Regions from separate parts of the Arthrobacter sp. B2I5 genome, predicted to be linked through region 1. Evidence: riboswitches for the same ligand, from Rfam matches in the RefSeq annotation. Region 1 holds a riboswitch; each other region holds the start of a gene.
What was found. A riboswitch is a leader RNA that binds a small molecule or an ion and turns the genes downstream of it on or off. The one in region 1 is predicted to bind cyclic di-AMP.

Region 1 (4,398 bases):
CCTGCTGTTCCGGCTGTGGGTGTTCCGCGGCAACCTCAGCAACAGGGCCACGAAAGACACCACGCCTTCCAGAGAAACGGCAGCATCATGACCTCCACCGTCTCCCCCGCGGACGCCGGTTCAGCCGCAGGCCGGCAACCCTCGTCATCCGGACACGGGGTGTCCATGACCGGGTCGGCTGTGCCGGGATCCCGCTGGACCCGCTACACATTCGGCGTCCAGCCCCGTTGGGTACGGCCTTCCGCCGCAGGGCTTCTGGTGGCCACGGCGGTCCTGTACCTCTGGAACCTGGCAGCAACCGGTTACGGAAACCGGTTCTATGCCGCAGCCATCCAGGCCGGCACCAAGGACTGGACCGCGTTCCTCTTCGGCTCGCTCGACGCCGGCAACGCCATCACCGTCGACAAGCCGCCGGCAGCACTCTGGATCCCCGCCCTGGCAGGGCGCATCTTCGGATTCTCGCCGCTGAGCATGCTGGTGCCGGAGGCACTCATGGGGGTGGCCGCCGTCGGCTTCCTCTACCTGGCGGTCAAACGCGTCTCCGGACCGGCTGCAGGCCTGCTCGCTGGCGGCGCCCTGGCGCTGACGCCGGTGGCTGCGCTCATGTTCAAGTTCAACAACCCGGACGCCCTGCTTACCCTCTGCCTGGTGCTCGCCGCCTACTTCACCACCCGCGCCATCGAACGGGCGGGATGGACGTGGCTTGTCGCTGCGGGGGCCGTGATTGGCCTGGCGTTCCTCACCAAGATGCTGCAGGGTTTCCTGATCGTCCCGGCGCTGGGACTCGCCTATCTTTGGGCCGCCCCCACGTCGATCGGACGCCGGCTGGCGCACCTGCTGGGCGCGTTGGGCGGAATCCTGGTGGTAGCCGGCAGCTACATCACACTTTTCCAGCTGACGCCTGCCTCCGAGCGGCCGTACATGGCAGGTTCCAGCACCAACAGCTTCCTGGAACTGACCTTCGGCTACAACGGACTGGCCCGCATCACCGGTTCCGGCGAAGGCATGCCAGGCGGCGGAGCGGGAGGCGCGGCCGGCGGATCTGGTGGCGGCTTAGGCGGCGGGAACGCCGGGTTCGGCGGGGCAGCGGGCCTGCTGCGGATGTTCGGCACCAGCTTTGGCGGCGAAGTGTCCTGGCTGCTGCCTGCCGCCCTGGTCCTGCTGGTGGCGGGCCTGTGGTTCACGCGCCGCGAAGTCAGGACCTCCCCGGGCCGTGCGGCACTGATCCTGTGGGGCGGCTGGCTCCTGGTCACCGCGGGTGTGTTCAGCTTCATGAGCGGCACCGTCCACCCCTACTACTCAGTGGCACTGGCTCCGGCGGTCGCAGCGCTGGTGGGCATCGGCAGCGTGGAACTGTGGCGTGGCCGGGATTACTGGCCGGCCCGGACCGTCCTGGCCGCCACCATCCTTGGCACCTCCATCTGGTCCGCCGTCCTGCTGGGCCGCGACGCATCGTGGCTCCCCTGGCTTCGCGTCACCATCATCGCCCTGGGTGTCCTCGCGGCCGCCGCAATCCTCCTCCGCCTCGACGCACTGGGCACCTCCGGACGGTTCCGGCGCGCCGGCGCGGCCGCCGTCGTCGTCCTATCCCTCCTGGCCGGAGGACTCGGAACCGGCGCCTGGACCCTCGCCACCGCTGCCTCCGCACACTCAGGCTCCATTCCCACGTCGGGGCCCGCGGGTTCGTCGGCGGGCGGCTTCGGGAACCGGGCCGCTGGGTTCAGCGGCAACCGGGCAGGCGGCAGGGATGCCGCCGCTATGGACTCTGCCCCAGGCGCTGGCGGGCTTGATCCCTCCAGTGGTTTCGACGGTGCAACTGGCCCCGGCGGTGCCGCGGATGGATCCGGCGGCCCGGGTGAAGGAACGGCAGATGCCGCAGTGACGGCACTTCTGGCGGGTACCACCACAAAATGGTCGGCGATTGTGTCCGGCGCCAGCCAGGCAGCCAGCCTGGAACTCGCCACCAACACGGACGTCATTGCCCTGGGCGGCTGGAACGGCGGTGACCCATACCCCACGCTCGCCGGGTTCCAGGCCATGGTGGCCAAAGGAGAGATCGGCTACTTCATCGAAGGCGGCGGCGGTATGGGCGGGGGCGGCATGGGCGGCCGCAGCGGCAACTCCGAGGTTGCTGCGTGGGTCCATGCCAACTTCCATGCCCAGTCCGTAGGCAACTCCACCATGTACCAACTCACCCGGTAGGACACCATTGGCCAGGTAACGCTCAGGTATGTGCAGAACGGTAAAAACGACATAGGCCGCAGGAAGTCCGCAATTCGACGCGCTGGTTCCCGTGACTTCCGTTACCTAAATGTGACTTTGGCGTGTTCTTCCTGTACCGTCGATTGGGTGCGGTCCCCGTTCGGGCCGCATATCCCGGGTTGACGCCAAGCTCTGCCGCTTCCCCGGATTCCGATTGAGCTACGGCAGAGGCGGGGGACCCACCGTCCCGGGCACTGAATGCCCTTGGGGTTAAGCCAGTACGTGATCTTTCCGTACGGCCGGATGCCCTCATCCGAACCCGACAGCTAACTCCGCAGGTGTGAGAGGCGATCAATCATGTCCAAAAACACGGCAGAAGCACGTCTGCTGCAGGCCAGGGCTAAACACCGGGCCAAGCAGCAGGCAAAGAAGACCACCCTGGGCCAGCGCGCGGCCGTCCTTGCAGCATCCTGTGCGGTGCTGGTGGGGGTTGGCGCGGCAGGACAGGCCACCAGCAGTATGACTCCGGTGTCATCCACCGGGTCCAACTCTTCCACTGCAGCGTCAGACGCTCAAATGAGCATCGAGAAGAGCGAAATCCGTTCCAACCCGGCAGCCAGCCCCGCTCCCGCCGCCATCAGCGTGGCACCGCAGGCAGCGGAACCGGCTCCTGCTGCAGCACCGGCCGCGCCCGAAGCGCCCGCCCCTGCCCCGGCGCCCGCTCCCGAGCCCGCCCGCGCACCCGAGCCGGCTCCCGTCGTCGCGGTCAACGATCCCGCCGGCGCCCAGGCGTACGCCGCCAGCCAGCTGGGGACCTTTGGCTGGGCACCGGACCAGATGCAGTGCCTGCAGACGCTGTGGACCAAGGAATCGGACTGGACCACCACGGCCACCAATGCCAGCAGCGGGGCATACGGCATTGTCCAGTCCCTGCCTGCCGAGAAGATGGCCAGCGCCGGCGCGGACTACCTCACCAACTACCGCACCCAGATCAACTGGGGCCTGGATTACATCAAGGAGCGCTACCAGTCACCTTGCGGCGCCCTGAACTTCCACCTGGCGCACAACTGGTACTAGGCAACCAGCTTCAACCGCGGGCCGCATCATCATGATGCGGCCCGCGTTTGTGGTTAACCGGCAGTTTGCCCGGCGTCCTGTCCGGTGTTCCGCCAGGGGATGTACTGGACAGCCCACTTGTTACCGTCGGGGTCGGCGAAGTAGACGAAGTGGCCCCAATCCTGCACGTCCACGTCGCTGACCTCCACGCCGTTGTTTTTCAGGTGGTCATGGGCGGCTTTGATGTCGTTAACCACCAGTTGCAGGTTGGAACCGGTGCCGGGAGGGGCGTCGGTGAGGCCTTCGCCGATGCAGATGGAGCAGGCCGAACCGGGCGGCGTCAGCTGCACGAAGCGGATGGAGTCGGAGGGCCGCTCGTCGAAATCGGCGTTAAAGCCCACTTTGTTGACGTAAAAGTCCTTGGCGCGGTCAACGTCGGACACGGGGAGAAAGACAAGCTCGAGTTTCCAGTCCATCCGCACAGGCTAGCGGCGGGAACTGTTTTGAAAAAGGGTGAAATCTACCCGGCGATGCCGTAGAGGCGGTCGCCGGCGTCCCCCAGGCCGGGGAGGATGTAGGACTTCTCGTTGAGCTTCTCGTCGATGGAGGCCAGGACGATGTGCACGTTGGCCCCTGACAGTTCCTCTTCCAGCCGGGCCAGGCCCTCGGGAGCGGCCAGCAGGCAGATGCAGGTGACGTCGGAGGCGCCGCGCTTGAACAGGAACTTGATGGCCTCGCGCAGGGTTCCGCCGGTGGCCAGCATGGGGTCCAGGACGAAGACCTGGCGGCCGGTGAGGTCCTCCGGCAGGCGCTCGGCATAGGTGATGATGTCCAGCGTTTCCTCGTCCCGGGCCATGCCCAGGAAGCCCACCTCAGCGGTGGGAACGAGCTTGGTCATGCCCTCCAGCATGCCCAAACCCGCGCGGAGGATGGGAACCACCAGCGGGGTGGGTTTGGTGAACGCGGTGCCGATGGTGGTGCTGACCGGCGTCTGGATGGTGACCGGCTCTGTGCGGACCTCCCGCGTTGCTTCGTACGCCAGCAGGGTTACCAGCTCTTCCGTCAGCTGGCGGAAGACCGGCGACGGCGTGTTCTTGTCCCGCAGGACGGTGAGCTTGTGGGCGACCAGGGGGTGGTCAA
Region 2 (4,398 bases), 160 kb from region 1:
CCCACGTTTGCTCCGCCCGAATGCCGGTCCTGGCCATCACGCTGGTTCCCGGCGGCAATCCCCAGCGCGGCAACGTCATCCCAGGTATCCACATCGGCGGTGGACCCGGCAGGGACTGTGACAAGCTGCACGTCCAGACTAGCAAGGAGCGCCCTGACAGAGCCGTTGACCAACTCGTCGCGGGCCGCAAGGGCCTTACAGGCTTTAGTTAACTCGGACGTGCGGTAAAAACCTGCCAGCGGTTGGGCCCTGCCGTCTTCGGCACAAGCCATGACACCTCCGGACGCCCCTTCGATGGAGGCGACCAATGCGTGCTGCAGCACGGCCACCGCTTGGGATGCCAACGGCATATCGCAGGCGAGCACCAGGGTGTAGGGCAGTCCGCCGCCGTTGCCCGTCCGGGCGTGGTGGGCCGCCAGCGCCTCCAGACCGGCGGCGATGGCAGCCGCGGGACCGGCGAAGCGTGGTTCCTCCCGGCAGGTCAGAAGGTTGGCAGGCAAGGCCGGCAGGGACTGCGCGACCGATGGCCGCTGCGGCAGGAACTCCGTGTCGCCCACGACGACAGTAAGCCCGGCTCCCGCGGCAGCAGCCACAGCCCGTTCCAGGAGGGTTTGGCCCTGGAAGACCAGCGACTGCTTGGGCATGCCTCCCAGCCGTGATGACCTCCCGCCGGCCAGGACCAGGGCGTCAAAGGCAGGGCTGTTCACTTCCACTCCCCCAGCCTAGCTACCGGCGCGCCGGCCGGCAGCATGTGGGATCAGGGCGGCCTGAGAGGTCAGGGCGAAAAGACAAGTCACGCCGCAGACAGGTCACTGCGGGAGCAGCGGGTCAGGCAGCGCGTTCCGGAAGCAGGAAGGGATCCCACGCCGGTGTGGGTTTCTCCAGCTCCTTGATCTGCCAGATGGTTCCATGCGGAGGTGCCGGCACGAACCGCAGGGTCCATCCCATCTCGGCGGGAGTGTGGTCGCCTTTGACGTTGTTGCACCTCAGGCAGGCGGCCACCAGGTTCTCCCACGAATCTGCCCCGCCCCTGGATTTCGGATGCACGTGGTCAATGGTGTGCGCAGCCTTCCCGCAGTAGGCGCATTTATGCCCATCGCGCCGGAGCACTCCCCTGCGGCTGACGGCAGTGGAATGGTTGTACCGGGGTCGGATGTAGCGGTTGAGGAGGATCACGGACGGGCGCCCCAGGACGTCGGTGGGGCCCACCACGGGGTCGTCCCCTTCGGCCACCACACTGGCCTTGCCTGTCAGCACAAGCACCAGCGCCCGGCGGAAAGTAATAACCGCCAGCGGTTCATATCCAGCATTCAGAACGAGAGTGCGCATGCACTTACCTCTTCACGGCCGCACCCGTCAGGGGCACGAGGGCCGGCTGCCCTCGGCATGTCCGGGCTATGGATCGACATCACAAGAGTAAACAAAGAAATGCAGAATCAGGTAATCTCCGCCCGGGAGCCAATCAGCGGCTGACACGTCAGGAGGCGTTCGCCCCCGCCGGCGGCACCCCTCTTAAACACCAAAAACCCCCACCTCATGGGCGGGGGTCTTTGGGACATTTTGAGGCTGGCGGCCGTTCACGCCAGCGTCGGAATGCCTAGTTGACGCGGATGAAGACGGGGCCGGACCCAACGTTTGCGCTGAAGACCACCGTCTGGTTTCCGTTGTAGCCGCCGTGGACGGCCATGCCGTTTCCGGCGTAGACAGCAATGTGGGCCATGCCCGCGCCGCCGTCAGCGTAGTAGATCAGGTCGCCCGGCTGTGCCTCGGCTGCACTGACGGTGCGGCCCAGGGACAGGTAGCCGGCGGGCCAGTCGTGGAAGTGGATTCCGACGGCGGCCAGCGAATTGGTGACCAGCATGGTGCAGTCCTGCATCACGCCGAGCTGTGCGTACGCGGCGGAGAGGATGGCGGCACCCTTGCCACTGGCGGATGCCTGGGCTGCAGGAGCGGCAGGAGCGGCGGCGGTGGCAACCTTGGCCGTGACCTTGGGGGCAGCAGCGGGCTGCGCCGCAGGAGCGGGAGCGGCTTCCTGCACCTCGACCTCGGGCTCAGGCTCGACGACGGGAGCCGGCGTGGTGGTCACGGCAGGCTTCTCGTAGCTGATGGAGATGGTGGAAGCCGCGGAAATCGGGGCGTCGACGGCGGATCCAACTTCCAGCGCGGAGGCCGGCGCGGAATCACGCTTGACGTTGGCGTCGGCAGCGTTGGCCGCGATGCCGGAGGTCAGGACCAGGCCGGAAGCCGCAGCGATGACCGCTGCCTGGCGGCCCATGCCGCCTGCGTTGTCGCTGACAGCCTTGGCAATGACAGCGATTGAGTTGGTTTTGGTGACCTCGGCGCGATGCCGTGCGGTGGCACGAGTCGTCATCAGTTCTCTCTTTCGTTTTTCCCTCGAACCGCAGGTGGGCAGGCGAAGGGTCTTGGACGCGCCGGCATCTTGGGGGTACGCCGGCGCGTCCCGAACGGGGATGTGGTTTTTAGCGAAGAAGCTTTGGGCAAAGAAAAAGCCCTTGGAACGTGTTGCCCAAGAACTATTTGCTGTAGTGGTAGTACGTGGAGGAACCGGTGGCTGCGGGCGAGTGGAGCAGCGTGCCCTGCGAGGGGTTGAGGGCGCTGATCATCATGCCGTTGCCGACGTAGATGCCGACGTGCGCGCCACCGTTCTGGACAACCAGGTCACCCGGCTGCGGTGCGGAGGTGGGGGTCATGATGCTCCACGCGTTGGTGCGGGGGATGCTGATTCCGGCCTGGGCGTAAACCCACTGCACGAAACCGGAGCAGTCCCAGCCGGTGACGGGGCTGGTGCCGCCCCACACGTAGGAGTGGCCGATGCCGGTGTAGGCGATGGCGGCAATGCCCGAGGTTGCTGCAGCGGATACGGACTCTTCCGCCTTTGCGGCCGGGGACGCCTCCTGGCCTGCAGTGGCGGTGTTGGCCGCGCGGTTGGCTGCTGCCGTGGACTGGGTACGTACCGCCTCAACCTTGGGAGCGGCGGTGGTCTTGACGACCGGACGCTCGAAGGACACCGTGGCCGTGGGGGCAGCGGTGACGGCGAGTGCCGTCTGGGCCGAACCGGACTCGGTGGAGGCAGAGACACCGGCAGTGGTGTCAGCTGCCGTGGCGGGCAGGCCCATGCTCAGGATGAGGCCCGAAGCCGCTGCCACAACGGCAGCCTGGCGGCCTACGGTCCCGGCATTTGCACTGACAGCCTTGGACATGGCGTCCAGGGGGTTGGTGCGAACCGTTTGTGCACGGTGGCGCGCAGAATGATGGCGTGAAGACACGAAGGTAGCCTCTCCCAATGCCTGCGAGGTGAGCTGTCGGATTCGGATGGGAGTCACCCGGCCACGCTGCTTCCTGGGAAGCTTTGTGACTTAACCCCAAGGCCTTCTGGAAATGAAGGCCAAAATTGGTTCCCCCGCCCCTGCCAGACGATGAAATGCGAACGGACCTTGAGCGGTGGCAGAGTTAGGCAATCCACTCAAGAGCGTCAACTTCGGAAAAGTTGACGCGAGTTAGACGGTACAGCAGTTTTGTTTCAATGTCACATTCAGGTCACGACGGGTCACGATGATCTGAGAGTGAGCAATCATTCGGTTACAGCCAGCCCATTGGATCGACCACTTCACCATTGACCTGGACCTCGAAGTGCAGGTGGCAGCCGGTGGACGCGCCGGTGGTGCCGCTCAGTGCCACGACATCCCCGCGGGAGACGGTCTGGCCGACTTTGACGCTGAAGGACGAGAGGTGGTTGTAGGTGGTTTCCAGCCCATTGCCATGGTCGATGACCACCCGGTTTCCGCCGCCGAACTGGTGCCAGCCCGCGAAGGTGACCGTCCCTGTTGCGGCCGCCAGGACCGAGGTGCCGCACTGCGCCACGAAGTCCTGGCCCCTATGGAAGTCTCCGGAACCTCCGGTGATGGGACTGACCCGGTAACCGAAGGGCGAAGCGGTGGCGAGGGACCCGAGGGGTGCAGCCAGGGTGCCGGCCGAAGCGGCACGCGTGACGGAGCCGGCGGACTGCGCGCTCAGGAGCTGCTTCAGCTTCCCGTCCGGGTCCGCCTGCGTCACCACGGCGGAGCGGCTGAAGTCGACCTGGGCTCCGATATCGGCGGAAATCTGCGGCTGCGGGCTGACGGCGGAAGCAGCCATGGGGGTACTGCCGGCGGCGTCCGTGGCCATGACGGGACTCGTGGCGGGCACCGTAACCGTCAGCACCAGGCCCGTTGCGGCGAGGGCAATACCGGCTTTTTGGCCGATGCCGCTGGCGGCGGCAAACTCCGTCATCTGCCGGAAGGGACCCCGGCGGCGGCGCGCGTCGCGATGCAGGTCGCGGGGGCGCTCCGCTGCGACGACTTCGGCAACCCGGGGTGCCGAAGGGGGGCCGGCCGCGCG
Region 3 (4,398 bases), 1.8 Mb from region 1:
CCGTAGCGGTCACGGATATAGCCAAGGCCCCATTCGACCTGCGTCCCGTAGCTGGTCAGCCAGTCGCTGCCGGCGCTGGCATACTTGCCCGGCGGCAGCGCCCGGGCAATCCCGTAAGCTCCGGACCAGGCGTTGGTGGCGGTGGTCAGCCAGTTGGATTCCTTGGTCCACAGCCGGGCCAGGCACAGGAACTGGTCCTGGCCCCATCCAAAGGCAGCAGGGCGTCCGGACGCGTAGCTTTTCGCCCCGGCCGGATCGTTGACAGCTCCACCGGGAACGGAAGGAACGACGACGGCGGGCGGGCTTGGCAGGGCCGGCGCCGTTGGAGGCGCATCCGGAACGGCAGGAGCTTGATGGTTGGCAGGCGCGGCCGGTGCCGAATTGGCCGGTGCCGGATCCACCTGGACGGGATTAGCGCCAGTGGCAGCTGGGGCGCCGGGCTGGTGGGGCTGCCGGGCGGCAGCCGTTGCGGCCTTGGCGGCAGCTTCGGCCTGGCGGCGGGCTTGCTCCTCCGCGGCGGCGCGCTTGGCCGCCTGGGCCGCCTCGTAGGCCGCCCGCGCTGCCTGGCCTTGGCGATACTCCCCCTCAAGGGCCGCCGTCGTACCCCTCAGGGCGGCAAGCTGGGCAGTCAGCCCGCCACCGTGCTGCTGTTCCCCGGCCACCTGGCGGTCCAATGCGTCCCGGGCGGAACGGGCGGCCTCGGACTTGGCCCTCGCCTCCCCGGACAGCCGTTCCCGCTCACTCCTGGCAAGCTGTTCCTGTTCCCTGAGCGCAGCGGCAACCTTTCCTGCCGCTGCCGCCTTATTCACCAGCGCAGCAGTCTTATCCCCTGAAATCTTGACCACGTTGAGCCCTTGCGTGCTGTTGGTCCCCAGGGCATCGAGCGCCACGAAGAATCGGTGTTGGTCCCGCCGGTCTTGTACGACTGGACGGCCAGGGCGCCGATGTCCTTCCGGTACCGGGCCAGCTGGTCGTCTGCGCGGGCTGCCTGCGCAGACACGGTCTCCAACTTCGACGCAGCCACCTGAAGCTCCGCATTCGCCGCGGCGTGGTCGGCGGCAGCCCGGACCGCCGCATCCCCGGCCGCCTCCGACTGCTCCTGGAGACCGCTGAGCAGCCCGTTGATCGCGGTGATCTCCGCGGCCTTTGCCGCTTCGGACGATTGTGCCTGCTGCACCTCTGCCCAGGAGGGGTATCCGCCGGGCGGCCCCTCCTCTGCTGCGGCCGGCAGTGCGGTGGCGCCGGCCAGGGCGACAGCCATCAGGCCGCGAACAGCGGGAACGGCCGCTTTGTAACGAACAGGGGCATAGTTCCGCAGCCTACCGCCGGGTGCCGCGGTGAAGCAGTGGCCTGTAGCCACACTGTTACCCTTTCGGCGCCATTTGCCCGTTTCCTGTCTTGCGGGGTCAGCGCCGAAATCCGAGGTACATCAAGACGTTTGCGGAATTGAGAGGAAAACCTCGTATGTTATCCAAATGTGACAATGACCCTGAGAGCGGGTTATGGTCTTTGGGTGTCCCTCTCAGACGGGACATTCCCATCAGTATGCCGAGCCCTGCCGCTGATCATGGGATTCACCGTTTCCAGATGGCAGGGACGGGGGAACCAAGTTTCCACGGCCACTTGTGGCCTTGGGGTTAAGTCGGTAGAGCTCCGCTTGCGGAGCCGCTACCGGCCGGGCATCTCCAGCCCGAACCCGACAGCTCACCCCGCAGGCATGGGAGAGGCGATCAACCGTGTCAAAAAATTCCATTACTGCCCGTCACCGCGCGACTCCGGCCCGCTCCATTGTGCTCGAGGGCCTCGCCGTAACCGCCAAGTCCCAGGCCCGCTCGCTGGGCCGCCCGGCGCTCGCAGTTGCTGCAGCGTCAGGCATTGCATTCGGCGTCGGAGCCCCGGCCCATGCAGGCGTCACCGGTCCGGACACCACTGAGAACACCAGCGTCCAGGCGTACTCCGCACCTGCAGCCCCGGCAGCAGCACCCGCCGCCGCAGCAGGCAACGTCCACACCGTCGTAGCCGGCGACACCATCGGGGCCATCGCGGCCGCCTACGGCGTCAGCCTCAACGACGTCCTGTCCGCCAACGGACTGGGCCTGTCCTCAATCATCTACCCCGGTGACCAGATCCAGATCCCCGGCGCAGGCTATACCGCAGCACCGGCTCCGGCCCCTGCCGCAGCTCCGGTCCAGGCCGCGGCCGCAACCGCACCGGCGAACACCGGCATGAACATGTCCTACGCCTCCGCCACCCCGCTGGCCTCCACCGGCACGGGAACCGGCGCTGCCATCCTGGCATCGGCTTACAGCCAGGTTGGCGTGGGCCAGGACTGCACCGCAATGGTTGAAAAGGCCCTGCGCTCCGTCGGCAAGTCCGTCGGCGACCTGGCCCCCACCCAGTTCTTCCAGTACGGAACCGTTGTCAGCGCCCCCGCCCCCGGTGACCTGATCATCACCTCCGGCCACGTTGGCGTTTACGCCGGCGACGGCCAGGTTGTCAGTGGCGGCGTCAACGGCTACAGCACCGAGGTCCACTCCATCAGCTGGCTCGGCGGCTACTCCGCAGTCCGCGTAGCCTAGTCTCCGCGGCGCTTCGCGGCAGCGAAGCCAGTCACAACAGGAGGGCGGCAGCCGGGTATTCCCGGCCGCCGCCCTCCTGTCGTTTTCCCACTGGCACCAGCCGTCAGGTCCCGCAGAAGGTCATGTAGTTGCCGAATTCTTCAGGGGCACCCTCGGCGTAGCGTTCCAGCCCGGGACGTTCGGTAAAGGGGGCACCGATGGCCTCGAGCAGCTGCTGCAGGGGCGCGAGGTTTCCTTCGGTGGCAGCTGCGAGGGCTTCCTCAACCAGGTGGTTCCGGGGAATGTAGACCGGGTTCACGCTGTCCATCAGTTCCGCATCGGGTTCCATGGCCTGCCACCGCTCCGCCCAGGCGTCGAACGCGGCCAGGTCAAGGACCATGCCGCGGACGGGACGGAGGTCGCCCCGGGCGGCCTTGCCCAGGTTACGGAAGAACAAGGTGTAGTCCACCGGGCCGTCCTTCAGGATGGCGATGGCATCGTCCACCAGGGCTGAGGAGTCCTCGCCGCTTTCCGCGCCGCTTCCCAGGCCCAGCTTGCGTTTCATACCGCCGGACCACGCCTTGCTGTACTGTCCGCGGAACCCGCCGAGCACTTCCACGGCCGGGGCAACCGCCTTTTCCTGGTCCTCGTCGATGAGCGGCAGCATCGCCTCGGCGAGCCGGGCAAGGTTCCATTCGGCAAGCACTGGCTGGTTGGCATAGGCGTAGCGTCCGCTGACGTCGATGGAACTGTAGACGGCGGCGGGATTGAACGCGTCCATGAACGCGCACGGGCCGTAATCGATGGTTTCCCCTGAGATGGTCATGTTGTCCGTATTCATGACACCGTGCACGAATCCCACCAGCATCCACCGGGCCACCAGTTCTGCTTGGGCGGAGACGACGGAGCTGAACAACGCAAGGTAGGGGTTTTCGGCTTCGGCAGCGTGCGGATAGTGCCTGCTGATGGCATGGTCCGCCAGCCGCTTCAGGAGGTCCAGGTTTTCCGTGGCGCGCGCGTACTGGAAGCTGCCAACGCGCAGGTGGCTGCTTGCCACCCGTGCCAGGACGGCACCCGGCAGCATGCCGTCACGCCGGACCTGCCGGCCGGTTGCCACCACGGCGAGCGAGCGGGTGGTGGGAATGTGCAGGGCGTGCATGGCCTCACTGACCACATATTCACGGAGCATGGGCCCGACGACGGCACGTCCGTCCCCGGCGCGGGCGAAAGGCGTGCGTCCCGAGCCTTTGAGATGGACGTCCAGGAGGCGGCCGCTTTGGTCCGTGACCTCCCCCAGCAGCAGCGCACGTCCGTCACCGAGCAGGGGTGAGTAACCGCCAAACTGGTGCCCCGCATATGCCTGGGCCACCGGAGTGGCGCCAGCGGGTATGTGATTGCCCACCAGGAGCCGTACCCCTTCGCCGCTGCGGAGGTACTGCGGATCGAGGCCCAGGTCCCGTGCGAGCTTGTCGTTCAGGACCAGAAGCTTGGGACTGGGTGCTTCCTCGGCCTGCCAGGGAACGGCGAGTTCGGCCAGTTCCCGTGCGAAACGGCCGTCAAAAGTGACCGTGGATTCAGCTGATGCCGTCATGGTTTAACCCTATCGCCGTAGTTTCGCCTGCCGCTTCCCGCATCTGTTGCCGTCGATGGGGAACGGCAATGCGCTGCAGGTCCTCAGCAGCAATGACCGTGGTTTCCGGAGCCCGGGCCCTTGCCTGCTCTGCGAGGTGGGAGACGTCGTTTCCGTACCGTGCTGAAAAGTGCGTGAGCACCAGCGTCCGGGCCTTCCCTGACGCCGCCAGTTCGCCGGCCTGCCCGGCGGTCAGGTGCAGGTATTGCC

Region 2: it holds a riboswitch for cyclic di-AMP, as region 1 does, so the genes downstream of both, QFZ60_RS16425 (C40 family peptidase) here and QFZ60_RS17070 (hypothetical protein) in region 1, are expected to answer to the same signal.
Region 3: it holds a riboswitch for cyclic di-AMP, as region 1 does, so the genes downstream of both, QFZ60_RS09080 (LysM peptidoglycan-binding domain-containing protein) here and QFZ60_RS17070 (hypothetical protein) in region 1, are expected to answer to the same signal.

Annotation. Positions count from the first base shown of each region.
Region 1 is NZ_JAUSYF010000001.1:3,690,853-3,695,250, forward strand. Features, by position in the region: gene QFZ60_RS17060 (bifunctional glycosyltransferase family 2/GtrA family protein) at 1-91, shown strand, start outside; gene QFZ60_RS17065 (glycosyltransferase family 39 protein) at 88-2,202, shown strand; cyclic di-AMP (ydaO/yuaA leader) riboswitch at 2,394-2,554, shown strand; gene QFZ60_RS17070 (hypothetical protein) at 2,560-3,279, shown strand; gene QFZ60_RS17075 (glyoxalase superfamily protein) at 3,333-3,734, opposite strand; gene upp (uracil phosphoribosyltransferase) at 3,779-4,398, opposite strand, start outside.
Region 2 is NZ_JAUSYF010000001.1:3,534,573-3,538,970, forward strand. Features, by position in the region: gene QFZ60_RS16410 (molybdenum cofactor guanylyltransferase) at 1-713, opposite strand, end outside; gene QFZ60_RS16415 (HNH endonuclease) at 829-1,329, opposite strand; gene QFZ60_RS16420 (NlpC/P60 family protein) at 1,598-2,371, opposite strand; gene QFZ60_RS16425 (C40 family peptidase) at 2,535-3,221, opposite strand; cyclic di-AMP (ydaO/yuaA leader) riboswitch at 3,292-3,488, opposite strand; gene QFZ60_RS16430 (M23 family metallopeptidase) at 3,601-4,398, opposite strand, start outside.
Region 3 is NZ_JAUSYF010000001.1:1,894,018-1,898,415, reverse strand. Features, by position in the region: gene QFZ60_RS09090 (hypothetical protein) at 1-845, opposite strand, end outside; gene QFZ60_RS09085 (hypothetical protein) at 806-1,360, opposite strand; cyclic di-AMP (ydaO/yuaA leader) riboswitch at 1,566-1,733, shown strand; gene QFZ60_RS09080 (LysM peptidoglycan-binding domain-containing protein) at 1,737-2,579, shown strand; gene QFZ60_RS09075 (YdiU family protein) at 2,683-4,149, opposite strand; gene QFZ60_RS09070 (ribonuclease Z) at 4,133-4,398, opposite strand, start outside.